Regions from separate parts of the Halomonas sp. 3D7M genome, predicted to be linked through region 4. Evidence: predicted binding sites of a transcription regulator. Region 4 holds the regulator's gene; each other region holds the start of a gene.
What was found. The regulator FNR, encoded in region 4, switches genes on or off when oxygen is low (the NO sensors DNR and NnrR bind a similar motif). The targets are predictions, from matches to a motif close to TTGATNTANATCAA.
Positions count from the first base shown of each region.

Region 1: a site for FNR is predicted at 1,388-1,401, ahead of INT22_RS13640 (OmpW/AlkL family protein). Genes of this name have one in related genera too.
Region 2: a site for FNR is predicted at 1,655-1,668, ahead of paaF (2,3-dehydroadipyl-CoA hydratase PaaF). Genes of this name have one in related genera too.
Region 3: a site for FNR is predicted at 1,786-1,799, ahead of ccoM (cytochrome c oxidase subunit CcoM). Genes of this name have one in related genera too.

Region 1 covers NZ_JABUZF010000238.1:36,532-39,649, forward strand. Annotated here, with positions in the region: gene INT22_RS13635 (YqcC family protein) at 187-519, shown strand; gene INT22_RS13640 (OmpW/AlkL family protein) at 647-1,273, opposite strand; gene putP (sodium/proline symporter PutP) at 1,537-3,027, opposite strand.
Region 2 covers NZ_JABUZF010000258.1:9,764-12,881, forward strand. Annotated here, with positions in the region: gene paaN (phenylacetic acid degradation protein PaaN) at 1-1,364, opposite strand, end outside; gene paaF (2,3-dehydroadipyl-CoA hydratase PaaF) at 1,728-2,501, shown strand; gene paaG (2-(1,2-epoxy-1,2-dihydrophenyl)acetyl-CoA isomerase PaaG) at 2,518-3,118, shown strand, end outside.
Region 3 covers NZ_JABUZF010000163.1:816-3,933, reverse strand. Annotated here, with positions in the region: gene INT22_RS07980 (GGDEF domain-containing protein) at 1-747, opposite strand, end outside; gene INT22_RS07975 (hypothetical protein) at 855-1,367, opposite strand; gene ccoM (cytochrome c oxidase subunit CcoM) at 1,550-1,675, opposite strand; gene INT22_RS07970 (FKBP-type peptidyl-prolyl cis-trans isomerase) at 1,918-2,436, opposite strand; gene INT22_RS07965 (AmpG family muropeptide MFS transporter) at 2,555-3,118, shown strand, end outside.
Region 4 covers NZ_JABUZF010000261.1:19,735-22,852, forward strand. Annotated here, with positions in the region: gene hemN (oxygen-independent coproporphyrinogen III oxidase) at 1-931, shown strand, start outside; gene fnr (fumarate/nitrate reduction transcriptional regulator Fnr) at 990-1,742, shown strand; gene ttcA (tRNA 2-thiocytidine(32) synthetase TtcA) at 1,729-2,694, opposite strand; gene INT22_RS16990 (DNA polymerase III subunit epsilon) at 2,761-3,118, opposite strand, start outside.

The DNA of each region.
Region 1 (3,118 bases), on a different contig from region 4:
AAATTGCACAACATGGTGTAACCCGCATGAGAGTAACAGTAGCGACATCTTTCCATAGTTTATCCACAGCCTCTTGCAGGTTTTCTGTGAATCTGTGAATAACACACAAACTCTGTCAGACGGTTGGCAACTTACCCACAGTGCTGGGATAATAAAGCTTTACTGATTCAAATGGAAAAGGTGCTTATGAGCGTCCATCAACAGCTTCAAACCGCGCTTCTTGAGCTTGAAGCCACTATGAAGGCCGCTAACTTATGGCGTATGCCAACGCCTGATATTTCAGCATTTAATAGTCAGCAACCCTTCTGTATCGACACGATGTCGCTGCCTCAGTGGATTCGATTTGTTTTTATCGCTCGATTAAATGCACTGATTGATGCCCAGGCCGCTATGCCTGCCAAGTGCGATGTAGCGCCGGCAGTGGCTGCATATCTAATGCAGGAAAAAGTTCGTGCCAGTGACCAGCTACTGGTTGTTCGAGCCGTTGAAAAGATAGATCAGCTAGTTACCGAAAACTAGGTCGCGCTACTACGAGAAGCTGAAGCCTAGTGTGATGAGGGTATCAGCAAAGACAATGCCCAGCACCGCAAGCAGCGGGACTGGGCATTTTTCATGCGATTATGGCGCTAGCACAGCTGTAGCGGTGTTAGAAACGATAGCTTAAGCCTGCCATAACCACTAAGGGATCAATCTCTACCGTGCCTGCAGCGGCACCGTTAACGGTCGCGTCAGTATCGATGTCGATATACCACGCGGCTGCGTTAAGTGCCCAGTTTTCATCGATAAGCAAATCGATACCCACTTGAGCAGCGGCACCCCAGGAGTCGTCCAGCTCCAGTTCGCCTATGGCTAGCTCTTCATCAGAGAAAAAGGTGTAGTTAATACCTGCGCCGACATAAGGCTGTACGCGCGCATCAGTGCCACCTAGCGGGTAGTACTGGAGCGTTAGAGTTGGTGGAAGGTGCTTGGTAGAGGCAAGATTATCACCGTTCAGGGCGATATCGTGCTCAAACGGTAGGGCTGCCAGTAATTCGATGCCCATTTTGTCGTGGAAGCGGTAGCCCAGGGTAAATGCGAAATCGGTTTTATCCTGAACATCAACCGCGAACGCGCCTCCGGCTAATGAACCGTTGTCGCTTTTTGGCTCCACTTTGGCAACACCCACGCGAGTAAAGAAATCGCCAGCGCCGTAAGCTAAAACTTGGCCGCTTGCCATCAATGTGGCTGCTGCAAGTCCAGTGGTGAGCAGTGTTGAAAGAGAGTTATGGCGCATAGCATTGCTCCTGACCATTAATGTGAGTCTTTGCAGTGAGTGGTTAACATGAACCGTTGTTCGACATGATCGCGAACCATGCAAAGAGTGTATCGGGTAGAGGAGGGCAGGTTATTGACCTGGGGCAAAGAGTGGAGCGCCGCCGCTAAATAATGGGCTTTTAAAAGAGGCTGTCAGAAGTGAAAGAGGCCTTCCCGTGGCATGGGAAGGCCTCAATAATCAGCTAATTGTTTAATTAAGCTGAGTGTGTCATTGACGCTCGTCTAGCGATCAATATGCTGATATTCACCCGCATCGGCAGTTATGCTACTAACCACCAAGATGGCAATAAAGGCAGCGATGAAGCCAGGGATGATCTCGTACACGCCGGGGCCACCCATAAATTCTCCGTTCCAGCCTAATGCAATCCAAATCATGACGGTAGCAGCACCCACTACCATGCCTGCAATGGCGCCAGCTCCGTTCGTGCGAGACCACATTAGCGACAGAATGATCAGCGGGCCAAATGCTGCGCCAAAGCCAGCCCAGGCATTACTTACGAGCCCAAGAACTTGCGAGTCCGGATTTGACGCAATCACAGCGGCCACCAGACCAACCAGTACGACACAGATTCGACCGACCTTTACGCACTCTTTATCGGTTGCTTCCTTTCTTAGGAACAGGCGATAGAAATCTTCGGTTAATGAGGACGACGATACTAACAATTGGCTGGAAATGGTGCTCATAATTGCAGCAAGCAGTGCCGCATAGAGGAAGCCGGTGACCAGCGGGTGGAATAGCAGGTTCGCCAGAATGATGAAGATCGTTTCTGGATCCTCGATATCCATGCCGTTGCGGACTGCATAAGCCCGGCCAAACAGACCTAGAGAGACCGCGCCAATCAGGGAAATAAGCATCCAGCTCATGCCGATATTACGGGCAGTCGGGACATCTTTCAGCGTCCGGATGGCCATAAAGCGCACAATGATGTGGGGTTGACCGAAGTACCCCAGTCCCCAGGTAACCGCAGAGAGCCAGCCAATAAAGGTCAGCCCTGACGTCCAGGATAGCAGGGTGGGGTCGACTTCATTTAGCGTCTGCGATGCTTGGGAGAACCCACCGCCGCCTTCGCCAAATAGCACCACTGCAGGCATGATTACTAGCGCCAGCATCATGATGCAGCCTTGCACGAAGTCAGTCATACTCACGGCCAGGAAGCCGCCAACAACGGTGTAGACAAGTACCACTCCAAGTGTAATGAGGATGCCTACAGCGTAGTCGCTCATGCCGCCGATGTTAAAAATACCGGCAAACGCGCTTTCAAACAGTTTGCCCCCAGCGACTAGACCTGATGCCGTGTAAACCGCGAAAAAGATGACGATAACGATAGCAGACACCGTGCGCAGTGAATGCGCACGTGTCGGAAATCGGTTTGCCAAAAAGGCTGGAATGGTAATCGCATTACCGTAGTGAACCGTCTGTTCACGCAGTCGGGGGGCGACCAGGGTCCAGTTGAAGAACGCACCCACCAGAAGGCCAATGCCGATCCAGGCGGATCCCAAGCCGGAAACAAACATTGCGCCGGGCAACCCAAGCAGCAACCAGCCGCTCATGTCCGAAGCGCCAGCCGATAGAGCTGCTACTTGTGGACTGAGGCCACGTCCCCCCAGCATGTAATCTTCTGATGAAGATGTCGCTTTGCGCATGGCATAAATGCCGATGGCGATCATGAGCGCAAAGTAGGCAAAAAGACTAATCCAAACACCGATAGCCATGAAAGTTCTCCAATTTGTCAGGACGGAGCTAGCTCCGACAGGTTAGCGCGCTTGCCGTGCAGAACCGCTAGTAGCACGCATGTTTAACTCC
Region 2 (3,118 bases), on a different contig from region 4:
ACAAAGCTGATGGGGCCGAAGCGTTCCTCACTATAAGTAGCCTTCTGTTCTGCATCTACCTTGAGGATAAGCGGCGTATGAATGCGGGCGTCAGGGAACTGAGCGTGCGCTCGCGGCTCGCTATCCAACGCTATTGCGCCCAAGTCACGGCACGCATCAATGCGTGCTTGCGTCTCCCGCGACTGGAGGGCACCCAGCACCGTGCAGGCGCGGTCGTTGTCGCTTAGAAACGCTTGGACAGCTTTGGCAAGCGCTGCCGCCACGTCGTCAAAACTTAACGGGCCATCTGCTGTTGCAATACCGTTTCTGGGTACATAAATAGCCTGAGGGGTCGTACACATCTGTCCGGAATAGAGGCTCAGCGAGAAAGCTAGGTTCGCTGTGACCGCTTTGAGGTTTTCCACGCTGTCGATAATGACCGTGTTGACACCGGCTTTCTCAGCGAACACCTGAGCCTGAGTGGCGTTCTCTATCAGCCAATCGCCAAAAGCATTGGAGCCAGTGAAATCGATCAACTTAACCGCAGGATCAAGCGCCAGCGTTTTGGTCAGCGGCGCATCCACAGTGTCGGGAGCTAAACTCACTAGACAGGGATCAAAGCCCGCTTCTTCAAGCACCTGCTGAGCAACCCGTGTGGTTATCGCCACTGGCAGAATAGCGCCAGGATGCGGTTTAACAATGACCGGGTTGCCTGTCGCCAGACTGGCAAACAAGCCGGGATAAGTGTTCCAGGTAGGGAAAGTAGAACAGGCCACTACTAGCGAGATACCGCGCGGCACGATGTGAAAACGCTTATCCATCACGATAGGTTCATGCTTGCCCTGAGGCTTAACCCACTTTGTGGTAGCGGGAATCTGCGCCATCGCCTGCCAGGCATGGGCCACGGCTTCAAGTCCGCGATCTTGGGCATGCGGCCCACCCGCCTGAAACGCCATTAACGGCCCCTGGCCGCTAGTATGCATCACCGCCTGGGCGATCTCAGGGCTCATGGTATTTAGCCGTGACAGGATTTCCAGACATACCCCCACACGCGCCTCAGCCCCGGCATCCCGCCAGTCACGCATTGCGACTTGCATGGCCGCTATCAGCTCGTCGGGGTTTGGCTGGTCATAAGTAATGCCAAGTTCAAACCCATAGGGTGACACTTCGCCCCCCACCTGCTGAGTGCTGCCAACACGATTAAGCGTAAATGGTTGATTGAGCAGTGACTCAAATCTCGATGGTGCCGCTTTAACGGCATCTTCCGGGTATTTGCGCATGCTTTCTGGATAGGGTGTCCAAAAATCACGCCTAGAGATGGCGCCGACAGCCTGGTTAAGAGTCTCACGGTGAAGGTCAAACATCTGCTGCGCTGATTGCGTCATGGGGCGCTCCTGCACTCATTTTTTGATACGCTATATCAACGAAGATTATATTTACCGTAACAAAACATCAAACGCTTTGCCTGTCACTGCTTACTCGAGCAGTAGCTAATCACCATCAAAAAATGCGATAAAAACTGGCTTATGGTGACTTTCATTAGTTACTTCCAGGCATTTAATACCATGGTCTAGCATTGATTTTTTATTCGCAAAAACAAACACAAACCATTGTTAAAAATACACAAATCATCAAAACCGCCAACAAGCGACACGTTATCAACCAACAATAAGCATTGATGCGTATCAAAATAAATCTATACTCGGCAGATATTCATCCTGTGCGCCACAGGCCGAACTGAGGTAACAATGCCCACTACGCTCAAAATAACCCCACCCCTGGAAGGCGTTCTATGCATCACGCTGAATCGCCCTGAAGCACTGAATGCGCTTAATACGCAACTGCTCGGCGAGCTCGCCGACACCTTGAGCGACGCGGATAGTAACGACAACGTGCGCGCCGTGGTGATTACCGGTAATGCAAAAGCATTTGCCGCCGGTGCGGATATTAACGAAATGGCTGAACGTGACTTGGTGGGCATGCTGGAAGATCCTCGCCAGCACCACTGGGCCACCATTACGCGTTTTCGCAAACCGATTATTGCCGCGGTCAACGGCTATGCCTTGGGCGGCGGCTGCGAACTAGCCATGCATGCCGACATCATCATTGCCAGCGAAAACGCCCTGTTCGGCCAGCCAGAAATCAACCTGGGCATCATGCCCGGCGCTGGTGGCACACAGCGCCTGCTTAGGGCGGTGGGCAAATCACTGGCGACCCAGATGGTGCTGACTGGCGAGCCCATTTCCGCTCGCCGCGCCCTCGAAGCTGGCCTGATTAGCGAAATTACCCAGCCCGAATTAACCCTAGAGCGCGCCATGGCCATTGCAACACGCATTGCTTCCAAGGCTCCGCTGGCAGTGCGCTTGGCGCGGGAATCGTTACACAAGGCGATGGATACTGACCTAGCCACCGGCCTGCGCTTTGAACGCCATGCGTTCACCTTGCTGGCGGGCACCGCTGACCGCGAAGAGGGCATTCGCGCCTTCCAAGAAAAACGACCTGCCACTTTTCAAGGGCACTGACACAAGGATACTCCCCATGAGCCAAGCGCCCCTGCTTTACAGCGTGGAAGACGGCGTCGCCCGTATCACGCTGAACCGCCCCGACAGTCTGAACAGCTTCAATACTGACATGCATGCCGAAATGCGTAAGGCGTTAAAAGCCGTGCGTCAGGACGCCAGCGTTCGCGCTTTGTTACTGACCGGCAACGGCCGAGGCTTCTGCGCCGGTCAGGACCTTTCCGACCGCAGCGTCGCGCCCGGCGAGCAAGCGCCTGACCTCGGTGAGTCGCTTGAGAAGCGCTACAACCCTATGCTGCGCGCCCTTAAAGATATGCCGTTCCCGACTATTTGTGCGGTAAACGGCGTGGCCGCCGGAGCCGGTGCTAACATCGCCCTGGCTTGCGATATCGTATTGGCCGCGCGTTCAGCAAGCTTTATTCAGGCCTTCTGTAAGATCGGCTTGATTCCAGACTCCGGCGGTACTTGGACACTGCCTAACTTGGTCGGCATGGCGCGCGCCAAAGGCCTAGCAATGCTGGGTGACAAGCTTCCCGCCGAGACCGCCGAGCAATGGGGCATGATCTGGCGCTGCGTCGATGATGAGGCGCTACAGGAAGAAGCCATGAACATGGCTCGCC
Region 3 (3,118 bases), on a different contig from region 4:
ATATTTCAGCAGACTGGCTAAGCGCCGTAACAGTTGATCCCCCTCAGGATGTCCCAATGAATCGTTGTACTGCTTAAAGAAGTCGATATCGACCAAGATCAAAGCAAGCGCAGCCCCTTCTTTGGTAGCGACATCCTGATGCAGCGCACTGCGGTTACCTATCCCCGTCAGCGGATCACGCATCGCATGCTGCATCCAGGCTATGGTTTGCTTAGTCGCACGCTCTGTACGCCGTAACTGACGCTCATGCATTACCCAAAACAGCAGCCCTAGTGCAAAAATCACCATGCTCGAATAGGTGAGAATCTGATTATACCGTCGGGTGCTTTCGGAAAACTCATTAATTGCCATACCACGCAGGTCGAGCTGATTCATCTCAATGTTCGTTAAACAATCAATTGGGCCCAACAGTTCAGCTGCAGCATCAAACGGTGTCACGGTAGTTTCTGTAAGGCGCTCTGTTAGTAAATTGAGGGTTTGTAAACTCGGCTGGGTACAGCTGTACCTTTGACGATATACCTCGACATCAATTAGCCCATAGGCAAGATCGAGATTAAGCCTAACCGTTTGTCGCTGTTCATCGTCAAAGGGCTGTTCGCTTAACAAATGTTGTTGGGCGAGCTGTAAATATGCCCGAGACCTGGTAGCCAATTGCTGCCCTGTCAAATTGCCTGTCTGGCTGAAGTAAGCCTGTATTTCGGGATATACCCAGCGCGCCTCATAAACAATAACTACCATCAATGCCATAAAACTCATGAGGCTCAATGATAACCACGTTACATAGCGGCGCTTCCTAGCGAAAGGAACGGGGGGTGGCAGTGGTACGGCAGGTGGAGAAGGCGGCGGCTCAATGATCACCAACGGGCCTCAATACTTCGAATCATCCATATCCAGTCGTTGAACTCACGCAGGCTCTTGATATCACGCTGATCATTATAAGCCAGATCAACCAGCCGCAATGGCCCCCGCGAACGCAATGTAAGTGGCTCTCCACTCTCTGCCGTGACCATTAACCACTTAGGATCATCCCAGCCATCTAACGTCACTTCGTAATCATCCCATGTCGTAAAGTGCAATGCGGGAGGAACTTCGCCAAACTGATTAATGAGAAAGCGACGGAATTCAAGCCCATGCATCTCTAGTTCTCGGCCTTGAAAAGGATCAAATACTGGCGAGGTAATCGTAGATTGTTGACGTAACTCATTAAGAGAGAGTGCTGTGGTTTTTTCACCATTAATGACGCTTAATGCTTGAGCATAGACCGGCACTGATAGCCAGCTAAGTAATAGAAGAATACAGGCAACACTAGCTTTGGGATAATGATGAGCGCAACAGCGTATGGCAACGATTGAATTAGCAGCATTCATGGCAAATGGCTTCCTTGCGGTACAATGCCTTATTGTACAACTAGGTACTTTACCAGACGATTAATGCGAATACTCGAAAACATAGTTTTAATTAATAAAAAAGCCGACCCAACTGGGCCGGCAACAGGAAGCTCGCTGTTAAAAGCAAGCTCCCTCCCCTGACGACGGTCACCACAACGGCGTTAATGCTTTTTACGTTCATCCTTACGGAGGTGGTCGCGTACAATAAAACCTACCCAACCAACCATGAAAGCAATCATTAACGCGACAGTAACTAGACCGAAAATAACAGCATCATCCCAATACATGGTGATCCCCTCCTGCCGTGATGTATGACACCATCCTAGTGCGTTAATCGCGGCAGGAAGCTGACCTGGGTCAAGCTTTTCAGCGGGGTTATTTGCGGCCCATCAGGAACTTGATATGGGTCAGTTTTTAACGCTTAAAATACGCTGCAGCTTTAAAATACACTGTCAATTTTGAGCACGCTGAAGATTTAAGGCCTGTGAAACTTAAAGTCTGTGAAACTTAAAGCCCCTAAAACTTGCTGCTAAAGCACTTTTCGATCTTCTACTTTGCTGTGTTCGGTTCCCGGCGGTAGAGGGTGGCCTTTCGCCAGCTCTGCACGGGTTGCATCACGCACCTCCAGCACGTTGACTTGATAGCGAAGCGTATGGCCTGCCAGCGGATGATTTGTATCGACCGTCACCATGTCCCCATCAACACTAACCACCGTGACAATTTGCGGGCCTGCTTCACCTTCTGTTTGGAAACGGCTACCGGGTTCAAGCGCTGCGCTGCCAAACGACCCACGACTCACCTGTTGCACCAAGTCTTCATTACGGATGCCGTAGGCATCAGCAGGCGCAAGCGTGACACGCAGCTCATCTCCAGCGGCTTTATCTTCCAGAGCACTCTCTAAACCGGGCAAAATATTATCGTGTCCATGGAGGTACTCTAAGGGCTTATCACGTGCGTTGGAGTCATCTAGCACGCGGGTACTGCCATCGCTAAGCACATCGCTTAACACGTAGTGTAAAGTGACTACTTGATGGGCTGTAATCGACATTGAAAACTCCTCTCCGGTAAGCTATCGGCTTTGTCATGGATATCAGGCCTAGTCTACCACTGAGCGGTTTTTAGCGGGCCTCGATGCAGACGTTTTCTTTCCTGGAGTGTTAACCAATATGCCCACCCCTACTCCCCAGCGCAGCTGGCTGGATGCGTTAGGTATTTACTGTCGTGCACCTGTCATCACCATGCTGTTTCTAGGTTTTTCAGCAGGCTTACCTTTTTTGCTAGTGTTTTCCACTCTCTCTGCATGGCTACGCAGTGACGGCGTTGAAGTGGCCGCCATTGGCTTCTTCGCCTGGATTGGCATGCTCTACTCAATCAAGTTTTTTTGGGCACCTATCGTTGACCGACTTGCCCTGCCGATCTTAACCCGCACGTTTGGCCAGCGGCGTGGCTGGATGCTGCTTGCCCAGGGGATGATTGCGGCAGGGTTGATGGGCTTAGCGGGAGTCAGTCCCGTAGGCAACCTAGGCTGGGTAGCAGCCTTTGCGCTGCTGATAGCCTTTGGCTCGGCCACCCAGGATATCGCCATCGACGCGTATCGCATCGAATCCGCGGATGACGATGTACAAGCAGCGATGGCCTCTACTTACATTATCGGTTACCGCGGGGGGCTATTAGCGGCAGGTGCCGGGGCGCTGTATGTGGCATCAGCGATTTCCTGGAACGCAGCGTAT
Region 4 (3,118 bases):
CCCTCGCGAAGCAGACGTATTTACTTTGCGCCACCTACAATCTCTCGGCTTTAATCGACTAAGCCTTGGCGTACAGGATTTAAACCTGCAGGTACAAAAAGCTATCAACCGCGTACAACCCCGGGTACTCACCGAAACGTTAATGGAAGAAGCTCACCGTCTTGGTTTTCGCTCACTCAATCTTGATTTGATTTATGGGCTGCCATTTCAAACCGAAAAAAGCTTTGCCGAGACGCTAAACCAAGTCATCGAACTCAACCCCGCACGGCTGTCGGTATTTAATTATGCGCACATGCCCACCCGCTTTGCGCCACAGCGACGCATTAACGAAACGGACCTTCCCAGCGCTGATGAAAAGCTGGCTATTTTGCATACCACCATAGAAATGCTGACTAATGCAGGCTATGTGCATATTGGCATGGATCACTTTGCACGACCTGACGATAGCCTAGCGATTGCACAGCGCAACGGCACCTTACAACGCAATTTTCAGGGCTACTCTAGCCATGCACAGTGCGATTTAGTTGGCTTAGGCGTATCCGCTATATCACGGGTTGACGACGTTTACGCACAAAACCCGACTCAGCTTGGCCAATATGAAGCAGCCTTAGATCAAGGTAAGCTGGCAACCGTCAAAGGATTAAGGTTAAATAAGGATGACCTAATACGAAGAGACGTGATTGAACGGCTAATGTGCGACATGCACATTGATCTAGCGGCAGTTGGAAGGCGTTGGCACATCGATGCTAGTGATTATTTTTCCACCGCAATTGAGCAATTGAAGACAGCTGAGCAAGACGGTTTAATCACTCGCCATCGGCAAGTTATTAGCGCCACCCCCACTGGGCGGCTGCTGATTCGCCATTTGGCGATGGCCTTTGATGCTCGCATAGCTGACCAGCCGACTCAGCGCTACTCTAAGATTGTATAAGCTTGTTGAGACGTCTTGCCTCTGGGCCTATGATGGCTAACGAGAAAGGGAGAATGATATGCCACACCCCGCCAGCCAACGACGCTCACTACTGCAAGAGGCGCGCTGTCAGACCTGTAGCCTAAGCTCGCTGTGTCTGCCGCTTGCCTTAGAGCTTGAGGATATGGGCCAGTTTGATGCCATCATTCGCCGCCGCGCACCGCTCAAAAAAGGCGAGCCCCTGTTTCGCCAGGGCGATCACTTCACCAGTGTGTATGCCGTCCGCTCAGGCAGCCTGAAACAGGTGACCAGCGAAGGGAACGGCAATGATCAGCTGACAAATTTCTACCTTCCCAGCGAACTAGTGGGATTGGACGGAATTGATGAAGAGCACTACCCCGGTAGCGTCATTGCACTGGAAACCACAACGGTATGTGAAATTCCATTTGATCGCTTGGACCTGCTTTCCGAAGAACTGCCCGAACTACGTGGCCAGCTTTATCGGAGCATGAGCAAAGAATTGCGGGATGACCGGCGCATGATGCGCTTGCTATCGCGTAAGACGGCCGATCAACGACTAGCCAGCTTTTTAGTCACCCTTTCAGACCGTTTTCGTCGACGTGGATACTCGCCTTATAGCTTCAGACTCTCCATGTCCCGCGCCGACATCGGCAATTACTTAGGCTTGGCGGTAGAGACGGTCAGCCGTATTCTTAGCCGCTTTCAACAGCAAGAGGTGGTGGCTGTTTCAGGGCGCGAGGTTAATATTTTAGATATGCGGCGCCTCATCACGCTAACTGAAGAGGAAGAACAGTCGGCTAGTCCACGCTAAGCGCCTGAATACGCCCTTCCATCAACGCCGCTTGTTTGGCTTCAAGGCCAGCAAAGTCAAATAAACGGCGGTCTGCTAGCTGGGAAGGCGCTACATTGGTCACCGCTTTAAACATGCTCTCTAGACGTCCTGGATGTTTTTTATCCCACTCAGCCAACATATCTTTGACAACTTGACGCTGGAGATTGGGCTGAGAGCCACATAAGTTGCAGGGAATAATCGGGAATTCCATTAGCCGAGCAAACTCTGCAATATCAGCCTCTTTGCAGTAGGCAAGGGGGCGAATGACAATATTCTTGCCATCGTCAGATAAAAGCTTGGGAGGCATTGCTTTCAAAGTGCCACCAAAGAACATGTTAAGAAATAACGTTTCTAAAATATCTTCACGATGATGCCCTAGGGCAATTTTCGTAGCCCCAATTTCCTCGGCAAACCCATAAAGAGAGCCACGTCTTAGTCGTGAGCAGAGCGCGCAGGTCGTTTTTCCTTCCGGGGTTTTCTCTTTCACCACCGAGTAGGTGTCACGCTCTAGAATGTGGTATTCAACCCCCATTTTATCTAGGTATTGGGGCAACACATGCTCCGGGAAGCCTGGCTGTTTTTGATCCATATTGACGGCGACCAGAGAGAAATTAACCGGCGCGTTGCGCTGCAGGTTAAGCAGTATCTCCAGCATCGTATAGCTATCTTTGCCGCCAGACAGGCACACCATCACCTTGTCACCTTCACCAATCATTTGATAATCAATGATGGCGTTGCCAACCTCTCGCCGTAAGCGCTTTTGTAGCTTATTAAATTCACGCTTCTGTTTAGCGGCGTGATGCTCGGATGGTGTCTGTGCGCTATTAACAGCAGGGCTGTCAACAGAAACAGTATCAGGCGCTGCGGGGTCAAAATAGTCAGGTTGTAGCATGGTGTAGGCACTGCCGATGGTAGAAGAAGCAGCGGGCATTCTAACAAGACTCACCACGTCCACCCAAGATAAACCCGTGGATTCATCCCATGAGGGTAGTAACGACTATCCCTGCTGGGCGATCTCGCGCTGCAAACGCAGATATAAAAGCGCGCTTGCGGTTGCATCCCCCAGCACTCCCATCCACTGAAGAGCGGGCATTTGCCAACGAGCGAGCGCTTCCGTCAAGTGGCCGTTCGTCTCACACTGCGGATGTAAGCGACGCAGTTGGCGATAGTGTAGCTTACCAACATCGACCTGGGCATTGGGCAAACCAAATCCCAACCCTGCTTTAAACAAAAGATTAAGGTGTTCCACCGAGCGGCCTAACTGCCAACCAATTAGCGGCCGATTACCGATGAATTCAGCTAGCGCCCCAAGATGCTCAGCGTTAGGCGCCAGCACCGTGTCCGTCGCATACAGC